DNA from 3 places in the Cellulomonas sp. PSBB021 genome. Region 3 is predicted to be linked to each of the others. Evidence: predicted binding sites of a transcription regulator. Region 3 holds the regulator's gene; each other region holds the start of a gene.
What was found. The regulator LexA, encoded in region 3, represses DNA repair genes until DNA is damaged. The targets are predictions, from matches to a motif close to TCGAACANNTGTTCGA.
Positions count from the first base shown of each region.

Region 1: the regulator LexA is predicted to act here: its motif matches at 1,442-1,457, upstream of CBP52_RS02590 (DUF222 domain-containing protein).
Region 2: the regulator LexA is predicted to act here: its motif matches at 2,113-2,128, upstream of CBP52_RS01850 (HNH endonuclease signature motif containing protein).

Region 1 covers NZ_CP021430.1:567,267-572,323, reverse strand. Annotated here, with positions in the region: gene CBP52_RS02600 (ATP-binding cassette domain-containing protein) at 1-764, shown strand, start outside; gene CBP52_RS02595 (HhH-GPD-type base excision DNA repair protein) at 797-1,366, shown strand; gene CBP52_RS02590 (DUF222 domain-containing protein) at 1,611-3,038, shown strand; gene cofE (coenzyme F420-0:L-glutamate ligase) at 3,140-3,940, opposite strand; gene CBP52_RS02580 (TIGR03557 family F420-dependent LLM class oxidoreductase) at 3,954-4,970, opposite strand.
Region 2 covers NZ_CP021430.1:414,437-419,493, reverse strand. Annotated here, with positions in the region: one part of gene CBP52_RS01855 (IS5 family transposase) at 1-253, opposite strand, end outside; one part of gene CBP52_RS01855 (IS5 family transposase) at 255-617, opposite strand; gene CBP52_RS01850 (HNH endonuclease signature motif containing protein) at 665-2,089, opposite strand; gene CBP52_RS01845 (dicarboxylate/amino acid:cation symporter) at 2,272-3,681, opposite strand; gene CBP52_RS01840 (amino acid permease) at 4,084-5,057, opposite strand, start outside.
Region 3 covers NZ_CP021430.1:707,417-712,473, forward strand. Annotated here, with positions in the region: gene CBP52_RS03195 (ATP-dependent DNA helicase) at 1-1,022, shown strand, start outside; gene CBP52_RS03200 (L-lactate dehydrogenase) at 1,113-2,126, shown strand; gene CBP52_RS03205 (hypothetical protein) at 2,191-2,418, opposite strand; gene lexA (transcriptional repressor LexA) at 2,424-3,137, opposite strand; gene CBP52_RS03215 (LysM peptidoglycan-binding domain-containing protein) at 3,609-4,022, shown strand; partial or broken gene nrdR (transcriptional regulator NrdR) at 4,137-4,622, shown strand; gene CBP52_RS03225 (S9 family peptidase) at 4,900-5,057, shown strand, end outside.

The DNA.
Region 1 (5,057 bases), 140 kb from region 3:
GTGCGCTCACCGGGCTGCTCGGGCCGAACGGTGCCGGCAAGACGACGCTGCTGCGGCTCGTGGCGGGCCTGCTGCCGCCCGATGCGGGAGCGGTCCTCGTCCCCGCTGCGCCCGGGTCGTCGGAGCGCACGTCGTCGGACCGCACGTCGGCCGACCGCTCGTCGTCGGACGGTGCTCCGGGGGCTCGCCGCACGCCCGTGCACACGCTGGACCGGCGCCTGCGCGCCCGGCGCGTCGCGCTGCTCGAGCAGGAGTCCAGCGCGACGGTGCCGCTCACCGTGCGCGAGGTCGTCGCGCTCGGCCGCATCCCCTACCGCTCGCTGTGGGGCACGGACCCCGACGACGGCGCGGTGCTGCGTGCGCTGCGGGCCGCGAGCGCCGCGCACCTGGTGGACCGCACGTGGTCCACGCTGTCCGGCGGCGAACGGCAGCGCGTGCACGTCGCGCGGGCGCTCGCGCAGGAGCCCGAGCTGCTGCTGCTCGACGAGCCGACCAACCACCTCGACGTGTCCGCGCAGCTCGCGCTGCTCGCGTTCGTCCGGGACCTGGGCGTCACGACCGTCGCCGCGCTGCACGACCTCAACCTCGCCGCGGCGTTCTGCGCGCACGTGCTCGTGCTCGCCGACGGACGCCTGGTCGCCGCGGGCCCGCCGGCCGACGTGCTCACGCCGCCGCTGCTGCGCGAGGTGTACGGCGTCGACGCGGACGTCCTGGTGCACCCGCGCACGGGCCGGCCCGTCATCGCACTCACCGGGCGCGCGTGACGCCCGGCGCCGGGCCGGGGACAATGGCCGCCATGGCGCTCTGGATGACCGGCGACGCGGCCGCGGACCAGCTACTCGACTCCGACCCCTTCGCGCTGCTGATCGGAATGCTCCTCGACCAGCAGTACCCGATGGAGGCGGCGTTCGCGGGTCCCGCGAAGATCCTCGACCGGCTCGGCACGCTGTCGCCCGAGGCTGTCGCGCACGCCGACCCCGACGAGTTCGCGGCCCTGTGTGCGACTCCCCCGGCGGTGCACCGCTACCCCGGCTCGATGGCCGGGCGCATCCAGGCCGTCGCGCGTGCGGTTGTCGACGAGTACGACGGCGACGTGACCCGCATCTGGACGGACGGCGACCCCGACGGCGCGACGGTGCTCAAGCGGCTGCGTGCGCTGCCCGGGTTCGGCGAGCAGAAGGCCCGGATCTTCCTCGCGCTGCTCGGCAAGCAGCGCGGCGTGCAGCCCGCCGGCTGGCGGGAGGCGGCCGGCGCCTACGGCGAGGACGGTTCGCGGCGGTCGATCGCCGACGTGACCGACGCGGTCTCGCTCGGCCAGGTGCGGGAGACGAAGAAGGCCGCGAAGGCGGCTGCGAAGGCTCGCTGACGCCACGCAGGCTCGGTCCTCCACGTCGTCCGGTCTGTGGACGACGATGTCCGGCTCGTCCCGATGCGCGTAGTATCGAACACGTGTTCGAGAGCGGTGGTGTCGAGGCGGGCCGGTCCGCCGACCGCGCCGTCGTGCCCTCGAACTTCCGTCCCGACGAAGACGGGGAGGCGCTCCTCGCGACGCTCGAGTCGGTGGTCGCGCTGCTCGCGGAGGCGAGCGTCCGGTCGCGCGGCGCAGCAGCCTGGGCCCCTGCGGTGCGGGCCCGGGTGCTGCGGGTGCTGGACCACGTGCCGGGTCTCGTCGCGACGCTGCGCTCCCCCGTGCTCGTCGCGCAGCGCGACTCCGCGGCGGCCGTCGGGGCGAGCGGGCCTTCCTCGACACGCGCGCCCGGCTCACCGGAACGTCGCGGTTCCACGCGGCGCGTGAGGTCGGCACCGCGCAGGCGCTCGCCGAGCTCGACCAGGTGCGTGAGGCCGTCGGCCGCAACGTCATGCCCGTGGGCCACGCGGACGTGCTCGCGCGCACGATGCACGACGCGAGCGAGACCGTCGCCGCCGTGCTCCGCGAGGGAGCGACGCAGTCGCAGGTCGTGGAGCTCGCTCGGGGCACGGAGGTCCGGGAGTTCGCGCGCTCGCTCGCGGCCCTGGTGGCCTCGCACGACCACGACCGCCTTCAGGACGCCCGCTCCGCCGCGCGACGCGCGCGGTTCCTGCACGTGACCCACCACCCGGACGGCACCTTCCTCAAGGGGCGGCTCGACCCGGTGAGCGGCGAGATCCTCGCACGCGCCCTCGACGCGACCGGCCACCGCGAGGACGACGAGCGCACCCACGAGCAGGCCCGCGCGGACGCCCTGGCCGCTCTCGCCCAGCACGCCCTGCGCTCCGACGTCCGCCCGGCGCCCGGCGGTGACGAGCCCGGCCCGGGGGCCCACGGCGACGGACCCGGCCCGGACGCTCGCGGCGGCGGGCACGGTCCCACCACCCGCGACGGGGAGACGGTCCGCGGGACGGCGAGCGCCCCGGTGGCCCAGGTCAGCCTCCTCGTCCCGGCGGCGACCTGGGACGAGGTCCGGCGGCGGCTCGCGCACCGCGCAGGACCCGGCGGCCGGGCAACAGGTCCCGACGCGGACGGCTCCGCCACCGGAACCGCACCGCCGCAGTCGGTCCTCCCGGACGTCCCGGTGCCGGCGGCCACGACCGAGGACGGCACCGTCCTGAGCCGCTCCGAGCTCGCCGCGGCGTTGTGCGACTGCGCGATGACGCGCGTCGTGATGGACGCGCGAGGGCTGCCGCTGGACGTCGGTCGGACCCGCCGGATGTTCACCCCGGCCCAACGCACCGCGGTGGTCACGCGCGACCGGATGTGCGCGTGGAACGGGTGTGCCGTCGTGCCGCGGTTCTGCGAGGTCCACCACATGCGCTGGTGGCACCGCGACGGCGGGCGCTCCGATCTCGAGAACGCCGTGCTGCTGTGCAGCCACCATCACCACCACGTGCACGAGCAGGACCCGACGGTCGACCGGCGGACCCACCCGCCCGGCGAGGGACCGGCGGGCGAGGTCGGCCCGTCCGCGGGCCTGGCCCCACCCGCCCGGTACGAGTTCCGTGAGCGTTCAGGCGAGCCGGTCAACGCACCCGCGTCACGCGACGACCGGGCGCGGACGTGACGCAGGGCCACCGGCCCGGTAGCGGACGTGACGCCGGGCCACCGGCCCGGCCGCGGGCGTCGGACGTCGGGGTCGGCTCGGGGACCCGCGGCGCCGTGGCGTCAGCTCGGGTCGGACTCGGGCCGGGCGTCGAGGGCGTCCTTCCAGCCCTGGGCGTAGGCCTCGGCGCTGCCCTGGCGGAACATGTCCTGTTCCCCCGTGCGCACGAGCACCCGGGCGCCGGGGCCGTCATCGTCGAACACGTGCGCGGCCAGGCCGCGGACGATCGCGAGCGGGCGGCCCGCCGCCTTGCCCTTGACGAGCTCGGCGGCGGCCGCGACCTCGTCGGCCACAGCCGTCACGGTCATGGTCAGCGGACGGCCGAACGAGTCGGACTCGCCCCGCAGGTCGTCCAGGACCCGCACGCCCGCGGCGCCGATCGTGATGTCGGTGACGCCGTCGCGCCACGGCCGCCCGGCGGTGTCGGTCATGAGCACCCCGACCCGCACGCCGAACGCCGCCGCGATCCCGGCGCGCAGCGTACGGGCGCTCGCGTCGGGGTCGAGGGGCAGCAGCAGGACCGTGCCCTCGGGGGTGTTGCTCGCGTCCACCCCGGCGGCGGCCATGACGAGCCCGAGCCGGTTCTCGACGATCCGCGTGACACCGGTCGCGTGCTCGCGCGTCGCGACCACCCGCACGGTCTCGGCCGTGATCGCCTGCTCGCGGTCGTCGGCCGCGACGACGCGCCCCTCGGCCTTGGAGACGACCTTCGAGGTCAGCACCAGCAGGTCCCCGTCCGCGAGCGCACGGTCGGGGTGGGCGGCGGCGTCGTCGCGCAGGAGGCCGACGAGCAGGCCGACGAGGTCGTCGCCCGGGACGATCTCCCGCAGGCCCGCGGGAGCCCACACCCGCAGCTCGTCCATGGTCACCGCGGGTTCACCGCACCAGCTTCGGCAGCACGTGCTCACCGAACACGTCGATCCACTCGCGCTGGTTGCGGCCCACGTTGTGCAGGTAGATGCGGTCGAAGCCGAGGTCGACGTACTTCTGGATCGCGGCGCGGTGCACGTCGGGGTCGGCGGAGATCACCATGCGGCCCTCGAAGTCCTCGGGACGCACGAGCCGCGCCATCTGCTCGAGCTCGAACGGCGAGCGGATGTCGGCCTTGGGGAACTTCATGCCCCCGTTGGGCCACTCGTGCATCGCGTTGGCGAGCGCCTCCTCGTCGGTCGGTGCCCACGACAGGTGCACCTGCAGGACCTTGGGCAGGTCCTCGGGGTTGCGGCCGGACTCGCGCACGCCGTCGTGGAAGCGCGAGAACAGGCCCTCGATCTTCTCGAGCGGTGCGCCGACCGTGATGAGGCCGTCGGCGTGGCGACCCGCGCGCTTGGCGGTGATCGGGCCCGCGGTCGCGACGAGGATCGGCGGGGCCTCCTCGGGCATCGTCCACAGCCGCGTGGACTCCATCTTGTAGAACTCGCCGGAGTGCTTGACGTCCTTGCCCGCGAGCGACGCGTTGAACAGCTTCTTGATGATGTCGATGGCCTCGAACATGCGGTTGATCCGCTCGGGCGCCTCGGGCCAGTACTGCGCGGTGATGTGCTCGTTGAGCGCCTCGCCGGAGCCCAGGCCCAGCCAGTGCCGCCCCGGGTACATCGCCGCGAGCGTCGCGCTCGCCTGCGCGACCATCGCGGGGTGCCAGCGGAACGTCGGCGCGGTCACGCCGGGCCCCATGTCGCCGCTGGTCCGCTCGCCGATCGCCGTGAGCACGTTCCACACGAACGCGGCCTGCCCCTGCGCGGGGACCCACGGCTGGAAGTGGTCCGCGGCCATGACGCCCGAGAAGCCGTGCTCCTCGGCGTACGCCGACAGCGCGACCGCCTCGGTGGGGTGGAACTGCTCGAGCATCGCCGCGTACCCGACCGTCAGGCCGGACGCCGTCACACCAGTCACGTGGTCGTCCTCGTCTCGCTCGTCGTGGCGCGCGCGTGGCGCGGCCGTACCCGATCGACCTTATGCCGTGCGGCCCGGTGGGCGACT
Region 2 (5,057 bases), 290 kb from region 3:
GCACGACGTCCGGCCTCGTGCGCGGGCGCCCGGCACCGACGCGCGGGACCCGGATGTCGGCCAGGACGGCCTCGAGCGCGCGCCCGTCGTGCGACTGACCCGGGGTCACCACCACAGCCAGCGGGCGGCCACGACCGTCGACGGCGTGATGGATCTTGCTGGTCAACCCGCCACGCGACCGTCCGATGCCGTGACCTGCAGGTTCACTGTGGACGGCGTCGCCACGCGGGTTCTTGTGATTCGACGAAGCCCCCTGTGTCCTGCTCGGGGCGGGTCGTGTTCGTCGCGTGCTGGTGAGCCCGATTGATCGTGGAGTCCACCGACACCGTCCAGTCGATCTGCCCGACGGCGTCGGCCTCGGCCAGCAGCTGAGCCCAGACCCGGTCCCACGTCCCGTCGTCGGCGAACCGCTTGTGCCGCTTCCACACTGTCTGCCACGGCCCGAACGCCTCACGAGGCAGGTCCCGCCACGGGATCCCGGTCCGGTACCGGTAGGCGATGCCCTCGACCACCGTGCGGTGATCACCGAACGGACGACCCACCTTGCCCACGTTCGAGGGCAGCAACGGCTCGATCCGCGCCCACTGCTCATCCGTCAACACCCGGAACCGACTCACGACCGCGAGTCTGACAGGCACCTCACCTCAGAGTTAGGAGACACGCCCTAGGGCGCAGCGTCGTCGCGGACTCGCGCGACGCGCGACCGACCCGCTTGCGGCGAGGTGGGGGCGGACAGGACGGGCTGCGGTCGCACCAGGTACCGGACACCGAGGTGCGATGTCCACTCGACGCCGCCGTCCGGAACACTGCGCCGCGCCTTCCACAGACCTTTCGTCTTGAGGTCATGGTGCCCCTTGCAGAGCGGTTGGAGGTTGTCGGCGCGGGTCTGCGGCGGGTCCCCGCTCGCCGCCGCGGCGGCCGGCGCCTCGCGCCAAGGCTCGACGTGGTCGAGCTCGCACGAGGCGGCCGGGCGGACGCAGCCGGGGAACGTGCAGGTCTGGTCGCGCGCCGAGACGTGCCCGCCGAGCACGCGGCCCGGCCGGTACGCGCGGGTGGACCGTTCGACGAGCGTCCCGTCCAGGGGGTCGGTCAGCAGGCGTCGCCAGGTGGCGTCCTGCGCGACCTGGCGTGCGACATCGGCGGGCAGCGGCCCGTACCCGGCGAGCTCGGCGGGGTTCTCGTCGAGGCCGAGCAGCGTCGAGGCCGCGACGGTCACCTGGACCTGCGGACGCGCGCCGCGCCTGCCGGGCACGGACGTCCCGCACGGGAGGGCCCCCTGGTCGGCGATCGTCCGGAAGATCGACACGAGCACGTCGGCGCGTCGCTGGTCGCGTGTGCGGTGGTCGTGGGCGTCGACGGGCTCGGTCGCCGCGTCGAGCACGGCCTTCACGAGCATGGCGTCCGGCGCAGGCACGAAGGCCGACACCCAGGCCATGCCGTCCGGCGCCCACCCGGTCTCGACGCGCCGCTGCTCGACGGCCCGGCGCGACCGTTCGCGCGCCGCGGCGGGGTCGACGGCGATGACCTCGCGCCGTACGACACGCCGCAGCTGCGTCGGCGTGAGGTCGCCGGCCCTCTCGGCCGCGATCTGCGCCACCGCGTTCGCTGCGGCGTCGACAGCCGCCACGTCGGGCAGCGCGTCGGTGCCGACGACGAGCGCGGCGAGCTCGTCGAGGACGGCGTCGACCTTGCGCGAGTCCATCGCACCGTCACGCAGCGCGGTCTCGACGGCGGGGAGCTCACCGAGGCCCGCGGCTCGTGAGACGAGCACCTGCGCGGCGGTGCGAGTGCTCGCTAGCGCCGAGGCGATCTCGTCGGCGAGCACGCCTGTCGCGTCGTACCCGCGCGCGACGAGTTCGCGGACGGCGCGCGCCTGCGCGGCGAGGGCCACCCCGACGAGCTGCTGCCACCCGACGACCTGCTCGAGGAGCGCGACGTCGTCGGCATCGCCCGCCTGCATGGCCTCCAGGAGCGCCGCGAGCTCGGACGCGGTCGCCCCGGGTCGCGGGAACACCGGCGGATGGGCCGGCCACTCGACCAGGGTGCGGCCGGGCATGGACGCGCGCATCGGCACCGATGTCTCCCGCACCGGACTCACCTCCTCCCCACTCCTCGAACAAGTGTTCCATCCGGCACGCACCCGCAAGGCCTCGGCGCGACATCTGTGGACGGGCTGTCGCACCAGGCGTCACCCCGCGCACCACGAAGGGCCCCGACCGCCCGCAGGCGATCGGGGCCCTTCGTGGTGCGCAGACGCCCGGAAGGCCGGCATCAGCCCACCGCGACCGGCTCACGGCTCGCGGCCGGGTCCTGCGCCTCGACGACCGTCACGGGCTCGTCGTCGGAGAACAGGTCCTCCACCGACGCGGACCGGTACCGCTCGAGGTCGAGGATGCCCTCGCGCCGTGCGACGACGGTCGGCACGAGCGCCTGGCCTGCGACGTTCACGGCGGTGCGGCCCATGTCGAGGATCGGGTCGATCGCGAGCAGCAGCCCGACGCCGGCGAGCGGCAGCCCCAGGGTCGAGAGCGTGAGCGTGAGCATGACGACCGCGCCGGTGAGACCGGCGGTGGCCGCGGACCCGACGACGGACACGAACGCGATGAGCAGGTAGTCCGTGACGGACAGGTCGATCCCGAAGATCTGGGCGACGAAGATCGCGGAGATGGCCGGGTAGATCGAGGCGCAACCGTCCATCTTGGTCGTCGCGCCGAGCGGCACGGCGAACGACGCGTACGAGGACGGCACGCCGAGGTTCCGCTCGGTGACGCGCTGCGTCACGGGCAGCGTGCCGACCGATGACCGCGAGACGAACGCGAGCTGGATCGCGGGCCACGCGCCGCGGAAGAACGACAGCACGTGCAGCCCGTGCGCCCGCAGGATCACGGGGTACACGACGAGCAGCACGACGAGCAGGCCGGTGTAGATCGCGGCGGCGTAGGTGGCGAGCGGCGAGAGCAGGTCCCACCCGTAGGTGGCGACGGCCTTGCCGATGAGGCCGAGGGTCCCGAGCGGCGCGAGGCGGATGACCCACCACAGGACCTTCTGGACCACGGCGAGCGCGGACCGGTTGAACGCGAGGAACGGCTCGGCCGCCTTGCCGGTGCGCAGCGCGGCGATGCCGACGACGAGCGCGACGACGACGATCTGCAGCACGTTGAACGAGATCGACGTGCTCGCGGTGCCGTCCTCGACCTGGGTCGAGGCGCCGAGACCGAGGAAGTTCCCCGGGATCAGACCGTTGAGGAAGTCGATCCAGGAGCCGGTCCTGGTGGGCTCGCTGCCGGTGCTGGGGTCGAGGGTGGAGCGCGCGCCGGGCTGGAACAGCAGCCCGAGGCCGATGCCCACGGCGACCGAGATCGCGGCGGTGATGGCGAACCACAGCAGCGTCTGGCCCGCGAGGCGGGCGGCGTTGGTGACGTGCCGCAGGTTCGCGATGGACGCGACGATGGCGAGGAAGACGAGCGGCGGGACGATCGCCTTGAGCAGGGTGACGAACGACGACCCGATGGTGTCGAGCGTGGTCGTCAGCCAGTTCTCGGAGCCGTCGGCGACGGGGCCCAGCCGGAGGGCGACCCAGCCGAGCAGCACGCCGAGGGCGAGGCCGAGCACCACCTGGACGGTGAAGGAGGGGAACCGCCGCCGCGTGCGGGCGGTCGGAGGGGTGGACGTGTCGGACACGTGGAGACCTTTCGAGGGCGCACGACGACGCGCGTCGTGCCGCGATCAGAGGGACGGCACCGGGGACGGGCGGAGCCCGACGAAGGTGCGCGGGCCGCGAGGGCGCGGCGGGGACGACCGACGCAGGAGGTCGGTGCGGAGCGCGGGCGTGACGCCGACGCGAGGAAGGGTCAGGCCGGGCGGGCCGGGCTCACCAGCTGCGTGCGCGGCGACAGAGCGCGCTGGCGACCAGGGACAGGTCGACGGCACGGCGCTCGGTCAGGTTCCACGCGCTCACGCGGAGCAGCTCCTCGGGGACGGGAGTTCGTCGAGAACTCGTCGGGCGCGCCTCGTCGTCCCAGGTCCGGGACGACAGCGCCCGTCGAGTGTACGACGACCGATTCATCCCACCAAAGAGCCAGGTCAGCCTGGCCGCACCGGCGTCCGCGCCGGCTCCTGGGCCTTCCCGACCCGCGAGTGCGCGCGGGAGTAGGTGAAGTAGATGACGAACCCGATCGCGAGCCACACGACGAACCGCAGCCACGTCTCGACGGGCAGGTTGAGCGCGAGGTAGAGGCAGATGGCGGCCGAGGCGATCGGCAGCACGGGCACCCACGGCACCCGGAACGCGCGCGGCAGGTCCGGGCGGGTGCGCCGGAGCACGATGACCCCGATGCTGACCAGGACGAACGCCGACAGCGTCCCGATGTTGACCATCTCCTCGAGCACGCCCACAGGGGTCAGCCCGGCGACGACCGCGCACACCGCCGTGACGATCGCGGTGATGACCCACGGCGTGCGGAACGTCGGGTGGACCTTCGCTAGGCCGGGCGGCAGCAGGTGGTCGCGGCTCATCGCGAACATCACGCGGGACGCGCCGATCATGAGCGTCAGCACCACGGTGGTCAGCCCCGCGACCGCGCCCGCGGAGATCACGGTCGCCATCCAGTCCTGCCCGTGCACCTCGAACGCGTTGGCGAGGGCGGCCTCGGGCGACAGCTCGTCGAACGGCACCATCCCGGTCACGACGAGCGCGACCGCGCAGTACAGGACCGTGCAGATGAGCAGCGAGCCGATGATGCCGATCGGCAGGTCGCGCTTCGGGTTGCGGGTCTCCTCGGCGGTCGTCGCGACGACGTCGAACCCGATGTAGGCGAAGAACACGAGCGCCGCCCCCGCGAAGATCCCGCCCACGCCGAACGCGGCGGGCTCGATGCCGAGCATCGCCTGGAGCAGCGGCTGCGTGAGGCCGGAGGTGGTCTCGGTGGGCTGCGACGGGGGCACGAACGGCTCGTAGTTGGCCGCCGAGACGAACTGGATGCCCGCGAAGATCACGAACAGCACGATGAACAGCTTGATCCCGACGAGCACGAGGTTGACCCGCATGGACTCCTTGA
Region 3 (5,057 bases):
GCGGGCGCAAGGTCGCCCAGTCCGCGGTCCTCACCCTGTTCGAGACCGCCGAGCGCATGACCGGCACTCCCGAGGACCTCGCCCGGACCGTGATGTGGTGCGCACGCGGCGAGGACCGCTCGGGCGCGACCACCACGCGCCTGCTCGCGGCACCGTTGTCCGTCAACGGGCTCATCCGCACGCAGCTGCTCGCCGGACGCACCGCGGTGCTCACGTCCGCGACCCTCGCGCTCGGCGGGTCGTTCGACCCGATGGCGCGGTCGGTCGGTCTGGAGCTGCGGCCCGACGCAGAACCGGTCGGACCGACGAGCGTGCCCGGCGCCGACCCCGCACCCGCCGACGCGACGGGACCGGTGCGCTGGCGCGGCCTCGACGTCGGGAGCCCGTTCGACTACCCGCGGCAGGGGATCTGCTACGTGGCCCGGCGCCTGCCGCCACCCGGCCGCGAGCCCGCGACCGACGCGCAGCTCGACGAGATCGAGGCGCTCGTGCGCGCGTCCGGCGGCGCGACCCTCGGCCTGTTCTCGTCGCGCCGGGCGGCGAACGCCGCCGCCGAGGCGATGCGCGAGCGTCTCGACGTGCCCGTGCTGCTGCAGGGCGACGACCAGCTGCCCACCCTCGTCGCACGGTTCGCCGCCGACGAGCCGACCTGCCTGTTCGGGACGCTCGCGCTCTGGCAGGGCGTCGACGTCCCCGGCCGGGCGTGCCGGCTCGTCATCATCGACCGGATCCCGTTCCCCCGTCCCGACGACCCCGTTCGCTCCGCCCGTGCCGACGTCGTCGCCCGGTCCGGGGGCAACGGGTTCATGGCCGTCTCCGCGACGCACGCTGCGCTGCTCCTCGCTCAGGGCGCGGGTCGCCTGGTCCGCGGACCGCAGGACAAGGGCGTGGTCGCCGTCCTGGACCCGCGGCTCGCCACCGCCCGGTACGGCGAGTTCCTCGCCCGGTCCATGCCGGCGTTCTGGCGCACGACCGACCGGGACGTCGCGCTCGCCGCGCTGACGCGCCTGCGGGACTCCTGAGCCGGTAGCCTGCCAGGGACGGCCCCGGGCGCGGACGCGCAGGTCATGGGCCCGTCACCCCCGTCCACCGCCATGCCAGGAGGCGCCACGATGTCCGAGCAGATCGCCGAGAGCCTCGCCGACGAGGAGCCCAGCCTCTCCGGCGCCCCGAGCCACCGGCGGACGTCGAAGGTCGCGATCGTCGGCGCCGGCGCCGTCGGCTCGACCATGGCCTACGCGACGCTGATGCGCGGCGCCGCGCGCACCGTCGCGCTCTTCGACATCAACAAGGCGAAGGTCGAGGCCGAGGCGCTCGACCTGGGCCACGGCATCCAGTTCATGTCCATGGCCGAGGTCGTCGGGTCCGACGACATCGCGGTCTGCGCGGACGCGGACGTGGTCGTCTTCACCGCGGGCGCCAAGCAGAAGCCCGGCCAGACGCGCCTGGACCTCGCGGAGGCCACCATCGGGCTCGTCAGGAAGGTCCTGCCCTCGCTCGTCGAGGTCGCGCCGAACGCGGTCTACGTGATGGTGACCAACCCCGTCGACGTCGTGACCTACGCGTCGCTCAAGATCTCCGGCCTGCCGCCCACGCAGCTGTTCGGGTCCGGCACCGTGCTGGACTCCTCCCGGCTGCGGTACCTCATCGCGAAGCACACCGGGGTCGCCGTGCAGAACGTGCACGCGTACATCGCCGGTGAGCACGGCGACTCCGAGCTGCCCCTGTGGAGCTCGGCGTCGATCGGCGCGATCCCCCTCCTCGAGTGGCAGGGCATCGAGGGCGAGGGACCGCTCACCAGCGCGGTGCGCGACGAGATCGCGCGCGAGGTCGTCGAGTCCGCCTACCGGATCATCGAGGGCAAGGGTGCGACGAACTACGCGGTCGCGCTCGCCGGGTCGCGCATCATCGAGGCGATCCTCAAGGACGAGCGCCGGGTCCTGCCCGTCTCCTCGCTCCTGACCGGGTACTACGGCATCGACGACGTCTGCCTGTCCGTGCCGTCGATCGTCGGCTCGCCCGGGGTGCTCGACCGCCTGCCGGTGCCCATGTCCGTCGACGAGCTCTCCGGCCTGCGCTCCTCCGCCCAGGCCGTGCGGGACGTCGCCCGGCGCTTCGGCTTCTGACGGACGACGACGGCCCGCCGCCCGGAGGATCCGGGGGCGGGCCGTCGTCCGTCGTCATGGCGTCTCACTCGGACCAGGTGCGGTCCTCCCAGCGGTCGTCGGCGACGGCAGCATCGTCGGTGCTGTCGGTGCTGTCGGTGCTGTCGGTGCTGCCGGTGCTGTCCGTGCTGCTGGCGTCGCTCGTCTCGTCCGTGCGTGCGCGGTTCGTGCGCTCGTCGTCGGACGGGTGGGCGAGCCGCTGCGCCAGGCGGCGACCGAGCCCCGGTGGCGGGTCGGGCAGTCGGCCGGGCACGGCGCTCACAGGCTCCGCAGCACGCTGACGACGCGACCGAGGATCGTGGCGTCGTCGCCCGGGATGGGCGCGTAGGCGGCGTTGTGGGGCAGGAGCCACACGTGCCCGTCCGCGCGTCGCAGGGTCTTGACGGTCGCCTCGCCGTCGATCATCGCCGCGACGATCTCGCCGTTCTCCGCGACGGGCTGACGCCGCACGACCACCCAGTCGCCGTCGCAGATCGCCGCGTCGACCATCGAGTCGCCGCTGACCTTGAGCATGAAGAGCTCGCCCTCTCCGACCAGCTGGCGCGGCAGGGGGAACACGTCCTCGACCACCTGCTCGGCGAGGATCGGGCCGCCGGCGGCGATCCGCCCGACGAGCGGGACGTACGCGGGCGCCGAGAGCTGCTCCTCGCCCCCGTCCCCGAGCGACACCTGCGAGGGGGTGTCCTGGCCGCCCCACTGCGGGACGCCGCGCGAGTCGTCCGGGTGCACGACCTCGATCGCCCGCGGGCGCTTGGGGTCACGCCGCAGGTACCCCTTGCGCTCGAGCGCCGTGAGCTGGTGCTTCACGCTGGACGGGCTCGTCAGCCCGACAGCCTCGCCGATCTCGCGCATGCTCGGCGGGTAGCCGCGCGTCTCGACCGAGACGCGGATCGTCTGCAGGACCAGGCGCTGACGCGCCGTCAGACCGTCCGGGCCCGGGGGGGTCTCGGGCAGCTCGTGCACCGTACCCAGCCGTCCCTCGCCGCCGACGGAGCCGCCGGTGGCGTCGCCCCCGGTGGGCTGCTGCCCGGTCACGTCCTCGGTTCGCTGGTCCGTCACGTCCACCCCTCCAGTCCGCCCTGCCACCGACCGCCGTCGGCCGGCCTCTCCGGGGCGTCGTCGGTCCGCCGCCCGGTGCGCACCGCCGGATGGCGTCCCCGGCGGTGAAGGCCCTGGTCCACGGCCTCGTCGCGGGGGATGTCAGTGGTCGGTGGTGCGCTGTTCCTCGGCAGGAAGCCTACGCAGGTGGACGGGCGATATCAAACATCTGTTCGACATCTCTGGACGCGTGTCGCAGGCCTCTGGTAGAACTTCGTACAGACGTACGACGAACACGTGTATGACGAACGCGCGTACGACGCGCGGGAGTCGCGGTAGGCGCACCGGCGGCACGATCGGCCGGACGCGTGGCGCGGTGGACGGATGTCAGGGAGAGGGAGAGCGATGAGCGCGATGGTGATCGGACCCGACATGATCGGTGCGGGTCGTCGAGCAGGTCGTCCGGCACGGGCCTCCCGCGAGCGTGCCGCGGCTCTGGCCGCGCCGACGGCGGGCCGCTCCGCGGACGAGGCGCCGCTGCGGCTGACGCGCCGCGGGCGTGCGGTCGTCACGGTCCTCGCGCTCGCCCTCTCCGGCATGGCGTTCGTGCTGGGGTCGCACGCCGCGGCGGGTGCCACCTCGGACGCGACGGTCGAGCGTTACGTCGTGCGCACCGGGGACACGCTGTGGGACATCGCCGCCTCCTCTCGTGCGGCGGGCGAGTCGGTGCAGCACCAGGTCCGCGAGCTGGTCCGGGTCAACGGCATGTCGGGCACACACGTCGACGCCGGTCAGGAGCTCGTCGTCCCACACGGCTGAGCCGCGGGCCCTCGCGGGCCACTGCCTTGCGGCAGGGGGAGGCGTGGCCTACGGTCGCGTGGGCGACGCGCGCGAGCGCGGCCCGACGACAGCGATGCAGCAGGAGGCTCCAGGGTGCACTGCCCGTTCTGCCGGCACCCGGACTCCCGGGTGGTCGACTCCCGCACCTCGGACGACGGCGCGTCGATCCGCCGTCGCCGTCAGTGCCCGTCGTGCAATCGCCGGTTCACCACGGTGGAGACGACCAGCCTGTCGGTCGTGAAGCGCTCGGGTGCCACGGAGCCGTTCAGCCGGGACAAGATCGCCGGGGGCGTGCGCAAGGCATGCCAAGGCCGGCCGGTGAGCGAGGACGATCTCGCGCTGCTCGCCCAGAAGGTCGAGGAGACGCTGCGCTCGTCCGGGTCCGCGGAGATCGACGCCTACGAGATCGGCCTGGCGATTCTCGGGCCGCTGCGCGAGCTCGACGAGGTTGCCTACCTGCGGTTCGCCAGCGTGTACCAGGCGTTCGACTCGCTCGAGGACTTCGAGGCCGCGATCACCGTGCTCCGGGCGGAGCGTGACGACCGCGACCGGGGCGCTCGCGACGAGGCTCCGGACGCAGCAGCGCCGGGCGTCGCGACGCCCGACACCGCAGCAGCCGACACCGCAGTAGCCGACACCACAGAAGCCGGCACCGAGGCACCCGATGCCGCAGTCGCGGACTCCGGAGCGCAGCCGGCCGGGTCGGCTCCCGGAGCGGGCGGAGCCGGCTGACCGGTCCCGGCGGAAGCCGAGGGGCTGCTGCGAGGGATGACAGTGGTCCGGCGCGGGCTGCTCGTCGGCCCGGGTCGGTGGGGCACGTGCCGGGGGGCCGTCGGCCGCGGGTTACGGTCGAGCCATGCTCCCTCACGACCTGTTCCACCTGCGCACGCCCGGATCCGTCGCCCTCGTCCCCGACGGGTCGGCGGCCGTCGTCGCTCTCTCGCAGCCCGACGAGGAGGCGGACGAGTACCGCGGTGGCCTCTGGCTGGTGCCGCTCGACGGCTCGGCGCCGCG